DNA from 3 places in the Streptomyces sp. M2CJ-2 genome. Region 2 is predicted to be linked to each of the others. Evidence: riboswitches for the same ligand, from Rfam matches in the RefSeq annotation. Region 2 holds a riboswitch; each other region holds the start of a gene.
What was found. A riboswitch is a leader RNA that binds a small molecule or an ion and turns the genes downstream of it on or off. The one in region 2 is predicted to bind cyclic di-AMP.
Positions count from the first base shown of each region.

Region 1: linked by a shared signal. The riboswitch ahead of JL475_RS25245 (M23 family metallopeptidase) and the one ahead of JL475_RS04595 (transglycosylase SLT domain-containing protein) in region 2 are both predicted to bind cyclic di-AMP.
Region 3: linked by a shared signal. The riboswitch ahead of JL475_RS01145 (C40 family peptidase) and the one ahead of JL475_RS04595 (transglycosylase SLT domain-containing protein) in region 2 are both predicted to bind cyclic di-AMP.

Region 1 is NZ_JAESIF010000038.1:60,682-65,666, reverse strand. It holds gene JL475_RS25260 (helix-turn-helix domain-containing protein) at 1-610, shown strand, start outside; gene JL475_RS25255 (DUF6126 family protein) at 607-729, shown strand; gene JL475_RS25250 (tyrosine-protein phosphatase) at 787-1,584, opposite strand; cyclic di-AMP (ydaO/yuaA leader) riboswitch at 2,048-2,210, shown strand; gene JL475_RS25245 (M23 family metallopeptidase) at 2,215-3,168, shown strand; gene JL475_RS25240 (SGNH/GDSL hydrolase family protein) at 3,404-4,189, shown strand; gene JL475_RS25235 (MBL fold metallo-hydrolase) at 4,383-4,985, shown strand, end outside.
Region 2 is NZ_JAESIF010000003.1:64,640-69,624, reverse strand. It holds gene JL475_RS04605 (DUF2092 domain-containing protein) at 1-202, opposite strand, end outside; gene JL475_RS04600 (polyprenyl synthetase family protein) at 438-1,448, opposite strand; cyclic di-AMP (ydaO/yuaA leader) riboswitch at 2,079-2,242, shown strand; gene JL475_RS04595 (transglycosylase SLT domain-containing protein) at 2,255-2,746, shown strand; gene JL475_RS04590 (HAD family hydrolase) at 2,785-3,660, opposite strand; gene JL475_RS04585 (GNAT family N-acetyltransferase) at 3,982-4,985, shown strand, end outside.
Region 3 is NZ_JAESIF010000001.1:169,341-174,325, forward strand. It holds gene JL475_RS01125 (8-amino-7-oxononanoate synthase) at 43-1,170, shown strand; gene JL475_RS01130 (DUF397 domain-containing protein) at 1,258-1,482, opposite strand; gene JL475_RS01135 (helix-turn-helix transcriptional regulator) at 1,492-2,352, opposite strand; gene JL475_RS01140 (ATP-binding protein) at 2,564-3,022, shown strand; gene JL475_RS01145 (C40 family peptidase) at 3,117-3,590, opposite strand; cyclic di-AMP (ydaO/yuaA leader) riboswitch at 3,594-3,802, opposite strand; gene JL475_RS01150 (hypothetical protein) at 4,135-4,443, opposite strand; gene JL475_RS01155 (ATP-dependent Clp protease proteolytic subunit) at 4,451-4,985, opposite strand, start outside.

The DNA.
Region 1 (4,985 bases), on a different contig from region 2:
GAGCGAGCCGTCGGCCGAACCGGCCGCCGCGCTTCCCGCGGTCGCGCCGCACCTGCGCGCACTGCGCCGCCGGGCAGGTCTGACCCTGGAGGCCGCGGCACGCGACGCGGGGCTGTCGCCCGCCCATCTCTCCCGGCTGGAGACCGGGCAGCGCCAGCCCTCGCTGCCCATGCTGCTCTCCCTGGCCCGTATCTACGGTACGACCGTCTCGGAACTGCTCGGTGAGACGATCGCCGACCATGACACGGTGCTGCGCGCCGCTGAGACGGAGCCGACCGTCGCGGGCGGCTGGACGTACCGGCAGGCCGGCTCCCCCGGGCGCGGGATGCAGGCCCTGCGGGTCGAGGTTCCCCACGGCTCCCAGAGCGGCATCGTGCGGGTCCACCCGGGGGAGGAATGGCTGTACGTCCTCAAGGGGCGGCTGCTGCTGCGCCTCGGGGACGCGCTGCACCGGCTGGCCCCGGGCGACAGCGCGCACTTCGACTCGCTGACCCCGCACCGTATCGCCGCTCAGGACCCCGACGGGGTCGAGCTGCTCTTCGTGCATACCCTGTTGCAGAGCCCCACGGCCGCCCTGTGCCTGGGCCCCACCCATGGAGATGTGTCATGAAAGACCTGGAGGAGAAGTTCCCTCGCGCCCTGTGGGTGAGGCTGTTCGTCTACGTCGTGGTGGGGCACCTCTTCGCGGCCTTCATCTATCTGCTGTTCGCGCTGGGCGCGAAGCAGTAGCCCTCGGAGCCCGTCCGGGCGGTGCCCCCGTGAGGCACTGCCCGGACGGGTGGTCCCTCAGTCGAGCAGGCGCTCGCGCAGTCGCTCCCGGCTTTCGGGGGTGAGCCCGAGCGCCGTCTCGAGGTAGGGGTCCACGCCGCCCCAGGTCTCCTCGATGGTCTCCAGGGCGGCGGACAGATATTCGGCGCGGGCGTCGAACAGGGGGTCGAGCAGCTCCATGACCTCGGGGGAGTAGGCCGAGGCGGAGCTGCCGCTGCGACGCACCTTGTAGCGGCGGTGCTTGGCGCTGGACTTGAGGTAGTCGTCGAAGATCGCGTCCCGCTCCACGCCCAGGGCGAGCAGCGTCACCGCCACCGACAGGCCCGCGCGGTCCTTGCCCGCCGCGCAGTGCATCAGCGCGGGGGCGCCTTCCTCGGTGAGCGAGCGCAGCACCTGGGAGTGCTCGGCGGTGCGTTCCCTGACGATCGCGCGGTACGAGGCGATCATCCGGCCCGCCCCCTTGCCGTCGGCGAGGATCGAGCGCAGCTGGTCCAGGTCGCCGTCGCGGACCATCCTCCAGAACCGGGCGCCGTCGGCCGGGTCGCTCAGCGGCAGGTTCACATGGCGCACGCCGGGCAGTTCGATGTCGTGGCCGTCCAGCTTCTGGTCGGCCGCGTTGCGGAAGTCGAAGACGGTGCGCAGTCCCAGGGAGGACAGGAAGTCGGCGTCCGACGCGGTGGCGTGGGCGAGATGACCGCTGCGGAACAGCACGCCGTGCCGTACCCGGCGGCCGTCCACGGTCGGCAGTCCGCCCACGTCTCGGAAGTTCCGCACTCCGGTCAGCTCGGGTTCGGTCGACGGGATGTGCTGCGTCACAGGGGCCCCTCCCTCTCGCCGTCGGCGGGGAGGCGCCGACGGGTGTCACTCGACGATACGACATGCCTGTCGGGGGCAATGAGTTGTCCGCGGATCGGTCGGCACGGGCGTTCCGGGCCCGCCGTCCGGCCGGAGCGGAGCGCCCCCGATCGGGTAATTGAAGGCGTTCTGTCCGTTTAGTTCCATTCGACACAACGTGCCCCGATGGAAGGGGATATGGGGAGGGTGTGGTGAGCATCGTCATATCGGTGACGATGCGTTGTCGCCATGTTCACGTAATTCCGGTGTTTCGCAAGGGAATTCGGGGGGTGCGGGAAATCCGGGGCGACTCTGTGTGACGGAATTCAGGTCAATGGGGCACAGAAAAGGGCCTTCGCTCGGAACATCGCGCTTGTCCCTTTGTGGCGTGGTCGCCTACGTTCGCCATCGATCCGGACGGACGCCTAATCCTGCCGCCGCCCGGAGCCCGCACACACTGACCCGTGTACGGCAGGAGCGGGGGACCCACAGGTACCACCGCCTGTTCCGGTCTCCGGAACAGGCTCGGGGTTAAGTCGCGTCTCGACGCGGCCGGGCATCTCCAGTCCGAACCCGACAGCTCACCTCGTAGGCGCCGGAGAGGAATTCGTCATGCCCGCAAAGGGTAAGCACCGCCGTCCCCGCGCTCTGCGTTTCACCCGTTCCATCGCCGTCGCCGGCACCGGTGGCGTCGCGCTCGCCCTGCCGCTTCTCGGCGCCACCGGAGCGAACGCCGCCCCTGCGCAGGCGGCCCCGGAGAAGGCAGTCCAGTCGTTCTCCGTCGCCGACAAGAAGGCCGACGGCAAGAAGGCCGACAGCGGCAAGGACGGCGTCGCCCGCACGTACATCGTGAAGGGCGGCGACTACCTGGCGAAGATCGCCGAGTCCGAGAACATAGACGGCGGCTGGAAGCAGCTCTACGCCGACAACCGGGAGGCCGTGGGTGACGACCCGTCGCTCATCCACCCCGGTCTGAAGCTCTCCGTCGACGGCGAGGCCGCGACGAGCACGCCGAAGAAGTCGGCCTCTTCCGGTCCTTCCGGTTCCCTGGGTCTGCCCTCTTCGTCCGCTCCGTCCTCCGCGCCGAAGCAGTCCGAGCAGTCCGCGCCGAAGGCCTCCTCCGGCGCCACGACCGCGAACCGGGCCGCGAACACCTCCGCTTACAGCTCGCCGGTGCCCGGTGGCGGCCTCGGCACCGCCTACAAGGTGGCCGGCAGCATGTGGTCCAGCGGCTACCACACCGGTGTCGACTTCGCCATTCCGACCGGTACCTCCCTGAAGGCCGTCGGCCCGGGCACCGTCGTCTCCGCGGGCTGGGCCGGTGCGTACGGCAACCAGGTCGTCATCAAGCTCGAGGACGGCCACTACGCCCAGTACGCCCACCTGTCCTCGCTGTCCGTCTCGGCCGGCCAGACCGTGAGCGGCGGCCAGCAGGTCGGCCTCTCGGGGTCCACCGGCAACTCGACCGGCCCGCACCTGCACTTCGAGATCCGCACCACGCCGAACTACGGCTCGGACGTGGACCCGGTCGCCTACCTCGGTGCGAAGGGCATCTCCATCGCCTGACCCCCGCGACGACCCGCCTGACGCACGGCGAAGGCCGGACCCCGATCCCGGGGTCCGGCCTTCGCCGTGTTTCGCCCTCAACGTTCTCGCCGACAGGACTGTTCCGGAATGGGGCAATGCTTCGGGAGTGGCTTATCTCACCGCGCGTCAACCCCTTCCTACGGTCGCGTAGGTCACATTCGAAAGGGAATCATGTCCCCTCGTGGCAGACGATTCGAAGAGTGACAGCACATCAGTGATCGGGTCGTACGTGGCGGTGGGGGACAGCTTCACCGAGGGCGTCGGCGACCCCGGCCCGGACGGGGCGTTCGTCGGCTGGGCCGACCGGTTCGCCGTACTTCTCGCCGACCTTCGCCCCGAAGGCGACTTCCGGTACACGAATCTCGCGGTGCGCGGAAAACTGCTCGACCAGATCATGGCCGACCAGGTTCCGCGGGCCGTCGAACTGGCTCCCGCACTGGTCTCCTTCTGTGCGGGCGGCAACGACATCCTCCGCCCCGGCACCGACCCCGACGAGGTGGCCGAGCGTTTCGAGCGGGCTGTGGCCGCGCTCACGGCGGTCTCCGGCACGGTCCTGGTGACCACGGGGTTCGACACCCGGGGCGTGCCCCTGCTCAAGCATCTGCGCGGCAAGATCGCCACCTACAACGGGCATGTGCGGGCCGTCGCCGACCGGTACGGCTGCCCGGTGCTCGACCTGTGGTCCCTGAAGAGCGTCCAGGACCGCAGGGCCTGGGACGCCGACCGGCTCCACCTGTCGCCCGAGGGGCACACGCGCGTGGCGCTCCGCGCGGGCCAGACCCTCGGCCTGGACGTCCCGGCCGACCCGGAGCAGCCCTGGCCCCCGCTGCCGCCGCGCGGCAGCCTCGACGTCCGGCGGGACGACGTCCACTGGGCGCGCGAGTACCTGGTGCCGTGGATAGGGCGCCGGTTGCGCGGGGAGTCCTCGGGGGACCACGTGACGGCAAAGGGGACGCTGTCCCCGGACGACATCAAGGTGAGGATCGCCTCAGTGGCGTAACGCCGGCGGGGACGGAGGCGGCCGCCGGGCCCGGGGGCGGGGTGCGGGAGCAGACGCCCGCACCCCGCCCCCGTGAGGAGCCGGAGCCCCCAGGGCACGTCGCCCCGGGCGGCCGGTTCTGCCCCGTCCGCCACGGCGGTACCGGGCCGTCCGCACATAATGGGATGTCTGACCGACTCCGCTGGGAGGCATCGTGGCCGGTTTCCGTTCCCAGAGCTCCGGGATCCGTGCGCTACGGTCCGCGGCCTTCGGCGCGGACCCGAGCGGAGAGCGCATGGCGCGCATCCGCAGATCCCCGCACTACCGGGACGGGGTGTTCCAGAACCCCGGGGGCCCCACCCGGCCCCGGTCCGAGGGCTCGGCCCGAGACCTGGTGAAGACCTACTTCGACAAGGAGACCCGGTACAACCGCGCGCCGCGCGGCACCGTGCCGGTGCACTCCACCACCCTCGCCGATCTGGCCCGCCCGCCGGTCACCGGGCTGCGTCTCACCTGGATGGGCCACTCCAGCGTCCTCACGGAGATCGACGGTCAGCGGGTCCTGTTCGACCCCGTGTGGGGCGAGCGCTGCTCCCCGTTCCCCTTCGTCGGACCCCGGCGGCTGCACCCGGTGCCCCTGCCGCTGGCCGCGCTCGGCCCGGTCGACGTCGTGGTGATCTCGCACGACCACTACGACCACCTGGACCTGCCCACCATCAAGGCGCTGGCCGGCACGGACACGCTGTTCGCCGTGCCGCTCGGGGTGGGTGCCCATCTGGAGCACTGGGGCGTGTCCGCCGACCGGCTGCGCGAACTG
Region 2 (4,985 bases):
TCTTCTCGATGAGTTGCGCGGCGGTGATCTCCGGCAGGTCCGGGTCGCCGGAGTTCGCGATCGCGGGGACGAGCCCGATGGTCGCGGCCGCCACTCCCATCACCGTGACCGGGACGACGTACCGCGCGGCCCTGCGCCGGCCCGCGCCCGGCTCGCGGGTCGCCCCCGCGGTCGTCGTGTCGTCGGATTCGTACGGTGCCATGTGTGCCCTACCTCCGTGGTCGGCGGCGGCCCGCGTCTCGTGTTCCTCGCACCAGTCACACTCTGAGCCGCCATTCTCACCCGAATCGGTGAGGAGTGGTGTCCGTCATGGTCCATCTGACCAAACACCGCGAGAGGAAGCGTCAGACCCCGGACTCAACTCCGTGTACTGCTGCGGTATGACACGAGGAGGTGTTTCCTCCCCCGACCAGTAGGGGTCGGGGGCGGCGGGCGAGTCAGCCGGCCCGGTGCACCACCGCGTCGCACAGTTCGACCAGGGCCTTCTTCGATTCGCACTCCGGCAGCGGTGCCAGCGCCGCGCGCGCCTCCTGCGCATAGCGCACGGTGTCCCGGCGGGCCTGCTCCAGCGCGGGGTGCGCGCGCAGCAGTCGCAGCGCCTCGGCGTGCCGGCCGTCGTCACTGAGGTCGGAGTCCAGCAGCTCGCACAGCGCGACGTCCTCGGGCAGGCCCAGCCGGGCCGCTCGCTCGCGCAGCCGCAGCACGGGCAGGGTCGGAATGCCCTCGCGCAGGTCGGTGCCCGGGGTCTTGCCGGACTCGTGGGAGTCGGAGGCGATGTCCAGCACGTCGTCGGCGAGCTGGAAGGCGATCCCGAGCCGCTCGCCGTACTGGGTCAGCACGTCCACGACCGTGTCGTCCGCGCCGGACATCATGGCGCCGAACCGGCACGAGACGGCGACCAGTGAGCCGGTCTTGCCACCGAGGACGTCCAGGTAGTGGTCGACCGGATCGCGGCCGTCCTGCGGCCCCGCGGTCTCCATGATCTGACCGGAGACCAGCCGCTCGAACGCCTCCGCCTGCACCCGTACGGCCTCCGGTCCGAGGTCGGCCAGGATGTCCGAGGCGCGCGCGAAGAGGAAGTCGCCGGTGAGGACCGCGACGGAGTTGCCCCAGCGGGTGTTCGCGCTGGGCACCCCGCGCCGCACACCCGCGTCGTCCATCACGTCGTCGTGGTAGAGCGTGGCCAGGTGGGTCAGCTCCACGACCACGGCGGACGGTACGACGCCGGGCGCGTAGGGGTCGCCGAACTGGGCGGCGAGCATCACGAGCAGCGGCCGGAACCGCTTGCCGCCGGCCCGCACCAGGTGCTGAGCGGCACCCGTGATGAAGGGGACCTCACTCTTGGTGGCCTCGAGCAGCCCTTCCTCGACAGCCGTCATCCCGGCCCGGACATCGGCTTCCAGAGCCTGGTCCCGCACGCTCAGCCCGAATGGCCCGACGACGGTCACGAGGGGTCTCCTGTCTGCTGGTGTCCACTGGCGCTCAGACGTCCTGCACCGTTCACCGAGAGGTCGCTGGTTGTCGACAGGTCGCTGACATCACTCGAGTCAGCGTATCCGGTCATGTTTCGATCACCGCCAGCACCCACATTCCCCAAACTCACCCAAGCACGCGCGAACGGCACGTCACGACGTCCTCCGATATCGGATCACCATCAGATCGTTTCCGATCAGGTGACAAAAAGGGGCATTTGTCAACTTCTCTGACGAAACCCGCCCGCGCACCGGTACACCCCGAACCACATCTCGACACACGATCCATCCTGCCCGCCCCGGTGCCCGATTTGCCGTAATTGACAATCGAATTCCCGTTGGCGGCAAATGCGCCCGCGCGGTGCGGCCAGTGAGGTCGGTCACGCACACCCCGACACCTCCGCGACTCCCCCGTACGGGCGTTTCCCCTTCCACCGAACGCGAGTTGACCGTCGGCACCCGCAGGGGATCAAGTCCCCCAAATAGCCCAAAGCAAGATCAAATGGCGTCATACGTGACGCTCGCGCTTGTTCCCGACATGCGCTCTCGCATACGTTCCCGGCCTGTCGGGCGGACGCCGAATCCTGCCACCGCCCGCACCACCCGTCGATCAACTCACTCACGCACGGCAGGAGCGGGGGACCCAGGTAAGTCGCCGGACCGGTTCGCACCGGGACGGCTCGGGGTGAAGCCATGCCCTCAGGGGCGCGGCCGGGCACTCTCCCGCCCGAACCCGACAGCTCACCTCGCAGGCGTAGGAGAGGAACGCACACATGCCCGCCATGCCCGCATCCGGTCGGCGCCGCTTCGGCCGCACCCGCCTCGTCCGCTCCCTCGCCGTCGCCGGCGTCGCAGCGATCGCCCTTCCGGTGTTCGGCGCCACCAGCGCCGCCGCCGCTCCCGCCACCCCCGTGTCGTCCGCCCCGGCCGCCGCCGGCACCGAGACGGCGTACCCGGACAACCTCGACGGCTGGATCCGCGAGTCGCTGTCGATCATGGCGCGGCACGGCATTCCCGGCAGCTACGACTCCATCCACCGCAACATCATGCGCGAGTCCTCCGGCAACCCGCAGGCCATCAACCTGTGGGACTCCAACGCCGTCGCCGGCACCCCGTCGAAGGGCCTGCTGCAGGTCATCGACCCGACCTTCCAGGCGTACCACGTGCCCGGCACGGCCTTCGACCCGTTCGACCCGGTCGCGAACATCACGGCTGCCTGCAACTACGCGGCGGACCGCTACGGCTCGATCGACAACGTCTTCGGCGCCTACTGAGACGTCCGGGCGCACCGGGGCACGCCCGGCCCACGGGGTCACCCGTCGGCGCGGAGGCCGGGACGGCACGTGTCGGGGCGCGTGCCGCCCCGCCCCACCCCGCCCGCTGTGCCGAACAACCGCTCGAGGACGACGGCCACGCCGTCGTCCTCGTTCGTCGTGGTGATCTCGTCGGCCACCGCCTTCAGCTCGGGGTGCGCGTTGGCCATGGCGACACCGTGGGCCGCCCAGTGGAACATCGGGATGTCGTTGGGCATGTCGCCGAAGGCGACGGTCCGTTCCCGGCTCAGCCCCAGGTGCTCGGCGGCCAGCGCCAGCCCCGTCGCCTTGGTGACACCGCACGGCTGGAGTTCCACGGTGCCCGGCCCCGACATGGTGACCGTGGCCAGCGAACCGACCACCGAACGCGCCGTCGCCGCCAACTCGTCGTCACTCAGGAAGGGGTGACGCAACAGCACCTTGGTGATCGGCAGCACCCACAGATCGTCCCGTCGGCCGATCCGGACGGCGGGCAGCGTCGGGTGCGGCATCCGGTAGCCCGGCTCGATCAGGGTGAGTCCGTCGACCCCGTCCTGGTCGACCGCGGCGTACACCTCCCCCACCTCGGCCTCGATCTTGCCGAGCGCGGTCTCCGCCAGTTCCCGGTCCAGCGTGACGGAGTGGAGCAGCCGGTTCGCGCCGGCGTCGTACACCTGCGCGCCCTGTCCGCACACCGCGAGCCCCGTACTCCCCAGCTTGTCCAGGAGCGGCCGCACTCCGGGGGCCGGGCGGCCCGTCACCACGAGATGCCGGGCACCGGCCCGCGTCGCCAGCGCCAGTGCGGCGAGAGACCGGTCGGAGAGAGAGTCGTCGCCGCGCAGCAGCGTCCCGTCCAGGTCGGTGGCGATGAGTGAACAATCGGTGGGTGCGGCCATGATCAGAGAATACGGACACCGTGCCCACCCGACTCACCCTCGACCGGAACGTCTCCGTCCGCACGTCCTCACCCCTTATCCTTCGCGCCCCACCGCCGGGCCGTCGCCGCCCGACCGCTTCACCACGACCGCGCGCCCGCCTCGCCACGGCCGCCCGCCCGGCCGTTTCCGTCATCGGCGGGTACGGACCTGTTAAAGGCCTCTGCACCACTTGGCAACAACATGGTCTGCTACCTACCGCCCTGGTGGTCCCGGGCGGTACCTTCCAAGAGTCCAGGGGGGACTTGATCGGGGGGTCAGGTGAGCAGTGGACGCACACGTGTGCTGAGGCTCGAGGAGCTCGGCGAGGGGGAGCGGGAACGCTGGCGTGAGCTGCGCGCCGCGACGGACGCACCACGCAGCCCGTTCATGGAACCGGAGTTCGCCACCGCCGTGTCCCGGGTGCGGCCGCAGGCCCGGGTGGCGGTCCTGTACGAGGGGGCGTCCGCCGAACCGGCCGGCTTCCTGCCGTACGAGCGGGGCGCGTGGGGGCAGGGCCGGGCGATCGGGCTCGGGGTGTCGGACTGCCAGGGCGCCGTCCTGCGTCCGGGCCTCGCCCCGGACACCGGTGAACTGCTGCGCGCCTGCTCGGTGTCGAGCTTCGCCTTCGACAACCTGGAGGCGGATCAGGCCCTGTTCGTCCCGCACGCGGCCGAGGAGCACACCACCTATGTCATCGACGTGGAGAAGGGCTACGAGACCTACGAGTCCGTACTGCGCACCCAGTCGCCCAAGTTCCTGAAGACCACGCTGGCCAAGGAGCGCAGGCTCGGCCGCCAGGCGGCCGGACCGGTGCGGTTCGTCTTCGACGAACGCGAACCGGCCGCGCTGCGCGCTCTCATCGAGTGGAAGTCGGCCCAGTACCGCAGGACCGGGCGGCGCGACCGGTTCGCGCAGGAGTGGATCACGCGGCTCGTGGGCCGCCTGGCCGAGACCCGGGCACCGGAGTGCACGGGCACGCTGTCCGTCCTGTATGCCGGGGACCGCCCCGTCGCCGCGCACTTCGGCCTGCGCTCGGCCTCGGTCCTGGCCTGCTGGTTCCCGGCGTACGACGTGGAGTTCGCGAAGTACTCGCCGGGACTGGTGCTGCATCTGCGGATGGCGAAGGCGGCGGCCGGCGAGGGCATCGGCCTGCTCGACATGGGGCGGGGCCCGGCCGAGTACAAGGACTCGCTGAAGACGGGCGAACTCGCCGTCTACGAAGGGGAGGCGATGCGTCCGGGCCTGGGCGCCGCGCTGCATCTGCTGCGCCGCGGGCCCGTACGCCGTGCGCACGGCTTCGTCCG
Region 3 (4,985 bases), on a different contig from region 2:
GGCTAAGGTCTGTGCATTGCCTACAAAAGCCCCGGAGGACCCATGGCGTTCGGCTGGATCGATGAGCAGGCGGAGCTGCGGCGCCGGGCCGGACTCGTACGGACCCTGCGCCCGCGGGCCGCCGACGCGCCGCTCCTCGATCTGGCGAGCAACGACTACCTGGGCCTGGCCCGCCATCCGGAGGTCACTGAGGGCGCGGCACGGGCCGCGCGGACCTGGGGCGGCGGGGCGACCGGGTCCCGGCTCGTCACCGGCACCACCGAACTGCACACCGCGCTGGAACGCGAACTGGCGGACTTCTGTGGCTTCGAGGCGGCCCTCGTCTTCTCCTCCGGCTACGCGGCCAACCTCGCCGCCGTCACCGCGCTGGCCCCGCACGGCTCGCTGATCGTGTCCGACGCGGGCAACCACGCCTCGCTGATCGACGGCTGCCGGCTGGCCCGCGGCGGGACGCGGGTCGCGGCGCACGCCGACCCGGACGCCGTGCGCAAGGCGCTGGACGGGCACGCCGGACCGGCCGTCGTGGTGTCCGACACGGTCTTCTCGGTCGACGGGGACGCCGCCCCGCTCACCGCGCTGGCCGAGGCGTGCCGGGAGCACGGCGCGGGACTGGTGCTCGACGACGCCCACGGCCTCGGGGTGCTGGGCGACGGCGGACGCGGCGCCCCGCACGCGGCCGGACTCGCCGGCGCCGACGACGTCGTCGCGACGGTCACGCTGTCCAAGTCGCTCGGCAGCCAGGGCGGGGCGGTGCTCGGCCCGGCACGGGTCGTCGAACACCTCGTCAACGCGGCCCGGACGTTCATCTTCGACACGGGCCTCGCCCCCGCGGCCGCCGGCGCCGCGCTGTCGGCGCTCCGGCTGCTGCGCCGGGAACCCGGGCGTGCCGCACGGGCGGGCGAGGTGGCGCGCGAACTGCACGGACGGCTGACGGCCGCGGGTCTTCGAGCGGTGCGTCCCGACGCCGCGGTCGTCTCCGTGCGCGCCCCGTCCCCGGAGCAGGCCGTGCGATGGGCGGCCGACTGCCGGGCGGCCGGCCTGTCCGTGGGCTGCTTCCGTCCTCCTTCCGTGCCCGACGGCATCTCACGGCTCAGACTGACCGCCCGCGCGGACCTGTCCGGGGCCGAGATCGAACGCGCTGTACAGGTGGTCGGCGAGACGCGGCCATGAGTCGGCGGGGCACGGCCGTGGGTCGCTCGACGACGGACGGTTCGGTCGGTGGTGCCGGTCGGGTGGTCGGGTCGGTGGTGCTGCCGGTCAGCGGACCGAGGCCACGAACTTCGTCCAGCTCCCGGGGGAGATGAGCAGCGCGGGTCCGGACGGGTCCTTGGAATCGCGTACGGCGAGCAGCCCGGCACCCGGGCCGGTGGCGGGCCTGGCCGTCTCGACGCAGTTGTTCGCTCCCGTGCTGTGGCTGCTGCGCAGCCACCGCACACCGTGCAGGTCGGTGCTGGAGGGAAGGGTCCGAGGCGGTACGGGCATCGTGCCTCCTTACGCGCCGGCAGCTGTCCCGGCGATGAAATCCAACGAGTCCTCGGGCGAAAGGGCGTGGATCGAAAGGGCGTTGAAAGCCTCCGAGTACACCCGGAGGTCTTCTTTCCGCTCGAGATAGAGGCTACTCGTCAAGTGGTCGAGAACCACGACATCCAGATCGGCGGTGCGCGAAAATGAGAAGATGACGAAAGGACCGGTGACGCCGATGTGCGCCCCTGCCGTGAACGGCAGGATCTGGAGCCGCACATGGGGAAGGCGTGCCGCCTCCACGAGCCGGTTCAGCTGCCGGGTCATTACGCCGGGACCGCCGACCTCCCGGCGCAGCACCGCCTCGTCCAGGACGGCGGCCAGCTCCAGGGGCGGCTCCGTCCGCAGCACGTCCTGCCGGGCCAGCCGCACTTCCACCAGCGTGTCCAGCCGCTCCTTCGAAGCGCCCTCCAGCGCGGCCTCGGTCACCGCCCGCGCGTACTCGGGTGTCTGCAACAGCCCGGGAACCACTGTGGTCTCCAGGGTGCGCATCGCGCCGGCCTGGGACTCCAGGCTGATGAAGTCCCGGTAGGTGGGTGGCAGTACCCCCCGGTACGCGTGCCACCAGTGATGCCGTCCGCCGCTGTCGTCGGACCCCGCCAACACCAGCAGCAACTCCCGCAGCTGACGGTCCGCCAAGCCGTAGGCGTCGAGCAGTAACCGCACATCGGCCGGTTTCACCCCGCTCGTGCCCGTCTCGATCCGGCTCACCTTCGACTGGTGCCAGCCCACCAGGCGGGCCGCCTCACCGCTCGTGAACCCCGCCGACGTGCGCAGCGAGCGCAGTTCGGCACCCAGTTTCCGGCGGCGTACCGCGGGACCGTGCTGCATCGTTCCCCCTTACTCCCCATGAGCCACCCGCATACGGTCTCTCGTCGCAGAGTTCACCGATTTGAGCGACAGATATATGCATATCTTGGCCGTATCGTCGCCCACACCCTGCGGTGATGGCAGTCTGGCGACGAAGCACCAGTGCGGGACCGTACTCGAATCAGCCGCTCCGTGCCGGACCGTGGACCCGTGGGAAAGGGACGACGTCGCCATGGCAGACCATCTGGAAGCATCCATCACTCTGCCGAGCGATCCGGCCTCGGTTTCCGCCGCGCGCGTCCATGTGATGGACACGCTGGCGGAGTGGGGCATGCCGGCGGACACGGAAGTGTCCGACACCGTGCGGCTGATCGTGTCCGAACTGGCCACCAACGCCGTGCAGCACACCCTCGGGCAGTCGCCCACGTTCACGGTGGACATCGCCCTCGACCACGACGAGCGGTTGCGCATCGGAGTCACCGACAGTCATCCGAGGTTCCCCAAGCGGCTCCCCGCCGCGGTCCAGCAGGACAACGGCCGGGGGTTGGTCATCATCCGCTGGCTGACCGCGGAGCGCGGCGGCAGGATGAGGGTCCGCCCCACCAGGGACGGCGGCAAGACCGTCTTCGTCGTGCTCCCGTGGGCCGTCCCGGCCGAGCCGGTCACGGCGGCGGGACGGCAGGAGCCGTAGGGGCCACGACGGAACGGCACGGCTCAGCCGCGTCGGTGACTCCCCGACAAAGCGGCGGAGGCGGCGACAGGGGGGTGTGCCGCCGCCCCGCGGCTCAGCCGACCCGGCCGTACCAGACGCTGCGGGTCCAGATCTTCTGCAGGCGCACCACGTCCCCGGTCTTCGGGGCGTGCCAGATCTTGTTCTGGCCCGCGTAGATGCCGACGTGGTAGATGTTCTGGCCCGAGTGGAAGAACACCAGGTCGCCCGCCTTGCGTTGGGAGGCCGAGACCTGGCGTGTCTTGTTGTACTGCTGGGCGGCGGTGCGCGGCAGTTTCTTGCCCGCCTTCTTGAAGGAGTAGAGGGTCAGGCCGGAGCAGTCGAAGCGGGACGGTCCGGTGGCGCCCCACCGGTAGGGCGAACCCTCCTTGGACGCCGCGACCTGGAGGGCCTTGGTGGCCGTACTCGCTGCCGCCGCCTCCGAGGCGGCACCGGGAACCACGAGCGAGCCGCCCACGGCGGCGAGGGTGAGAGCCGAGGCCGTGCCGGCCCGAGCCATGAGAGACGGGACACGATTGAGCGCGGACATGCGCAACCCTTCGTCAGCCGCCTGTGAAGGATGACCTGTCGGATTCGGGCTGGCGAAGTTGCCCGGCCGCACATGTGCGGCTTCACCCCAAGGGCTGCTCGGAACGAGAACCTCCGCTCCGGCGACCCGTCGTGCTCGGGTCCTCCACTCCTGCCGATCCACTCCTGTCGACCGGTCATCCGGGCGGCGGCAGGACTCGGCGTCCGCCCGGATCGCCCCGCCGCGGCGGCGGGGGCTTGTCGTCAGTGAGCGATCTTGGCAATGGTCGGCCCGAAATCCCACTGGAACCGGGGGTTTGTGTTGTTACTCACCACTCATCCGTTCGGGTGGACAGCGCTGCGTTCGGGGCACCGTCCAGGGTGCCGAGGAGCCCCGGACCAGCATCGGAGTACTTGATTCCGAAATGGGGTGCGCGTGGTGCGCAACCTCGGCGGCCCGAAAAGAAGTCGCGCATCTACGCCGCATGGGGGTACGTCTTTTGGTCCGTTTCGACTCAGGTGCGGACGTGACGCCGGCGCACGCCCCGTCCGGACCGGTAGGGGCGTCAACTGCCGGAGCCCGGAGGCAGGATGACGCGGGCCGTGCGTCGCTCGCCGTCCAGCACCCGCAACGCGCGGGCCAGGGTGGCGGTGTGCAGTTCGGTCTCGCCGCGCCGGTGCATCAGGGCCAGTGCGTCGCGCAGGGCGACGGCCTTGCCGACCAGTGCCTGCGCGGCACGCAGTCCCCGGTAGGTGTCACCGTCGCGGGCCGGGTTGATCCGGCCGAGCAGGTCGACGGCCTCGAGGTAACGGTCGATCAACTCGGCCTCGGCGCTGGTCAGCGCGGGCAGCGGCGGTAGTTCGGGTGGCAACATCGGCGGCTCACCTCGTGCCGGGAGTGGCCTGGAGGCCCTCGCGGCGGGTCACGATCCGGTCCGCGAGGCCGTAGTCCACCGCTGCCCGGGCGTCGAGGACCGTGTCCCGCTCGATGTCCGACCGTGCCTGCTCCGGGGTGCGGCGGGTGTGCCGGACCAGCATCTCCTCGATCCGGGCCCGAACGCGTGTCAGCTCCTCGGCCTGCACGGCCAGGTCGCTCGCCCTGCCCTCCACCGGCTCCGTCAGCACGGGCTGGCGGAGCACCAGTCGGGCCCCGGGCAGTACGTACCGCTTGCCCGGCGTCCCGGCGGCCAGCAGCAGCGCGGCTGTCCCGGCCGCCTGGCCCAGGCAGACCGTCTCCACCTCGCAGGCGAGGTGGCGCAGGGTGTCGTGGATCGCCGACATGGCGTGGAAGGAGCCGCCGGGCGAGTTGACGTAGAGGGAGATGTCCCGGCCGGGGGCCCGGTGCTCCAGGTGCACGAACTGGGCGATCACGTCGTTCGCGGAGGTCTCGTCGATCGGTGTCCCGAGGAAGACGATC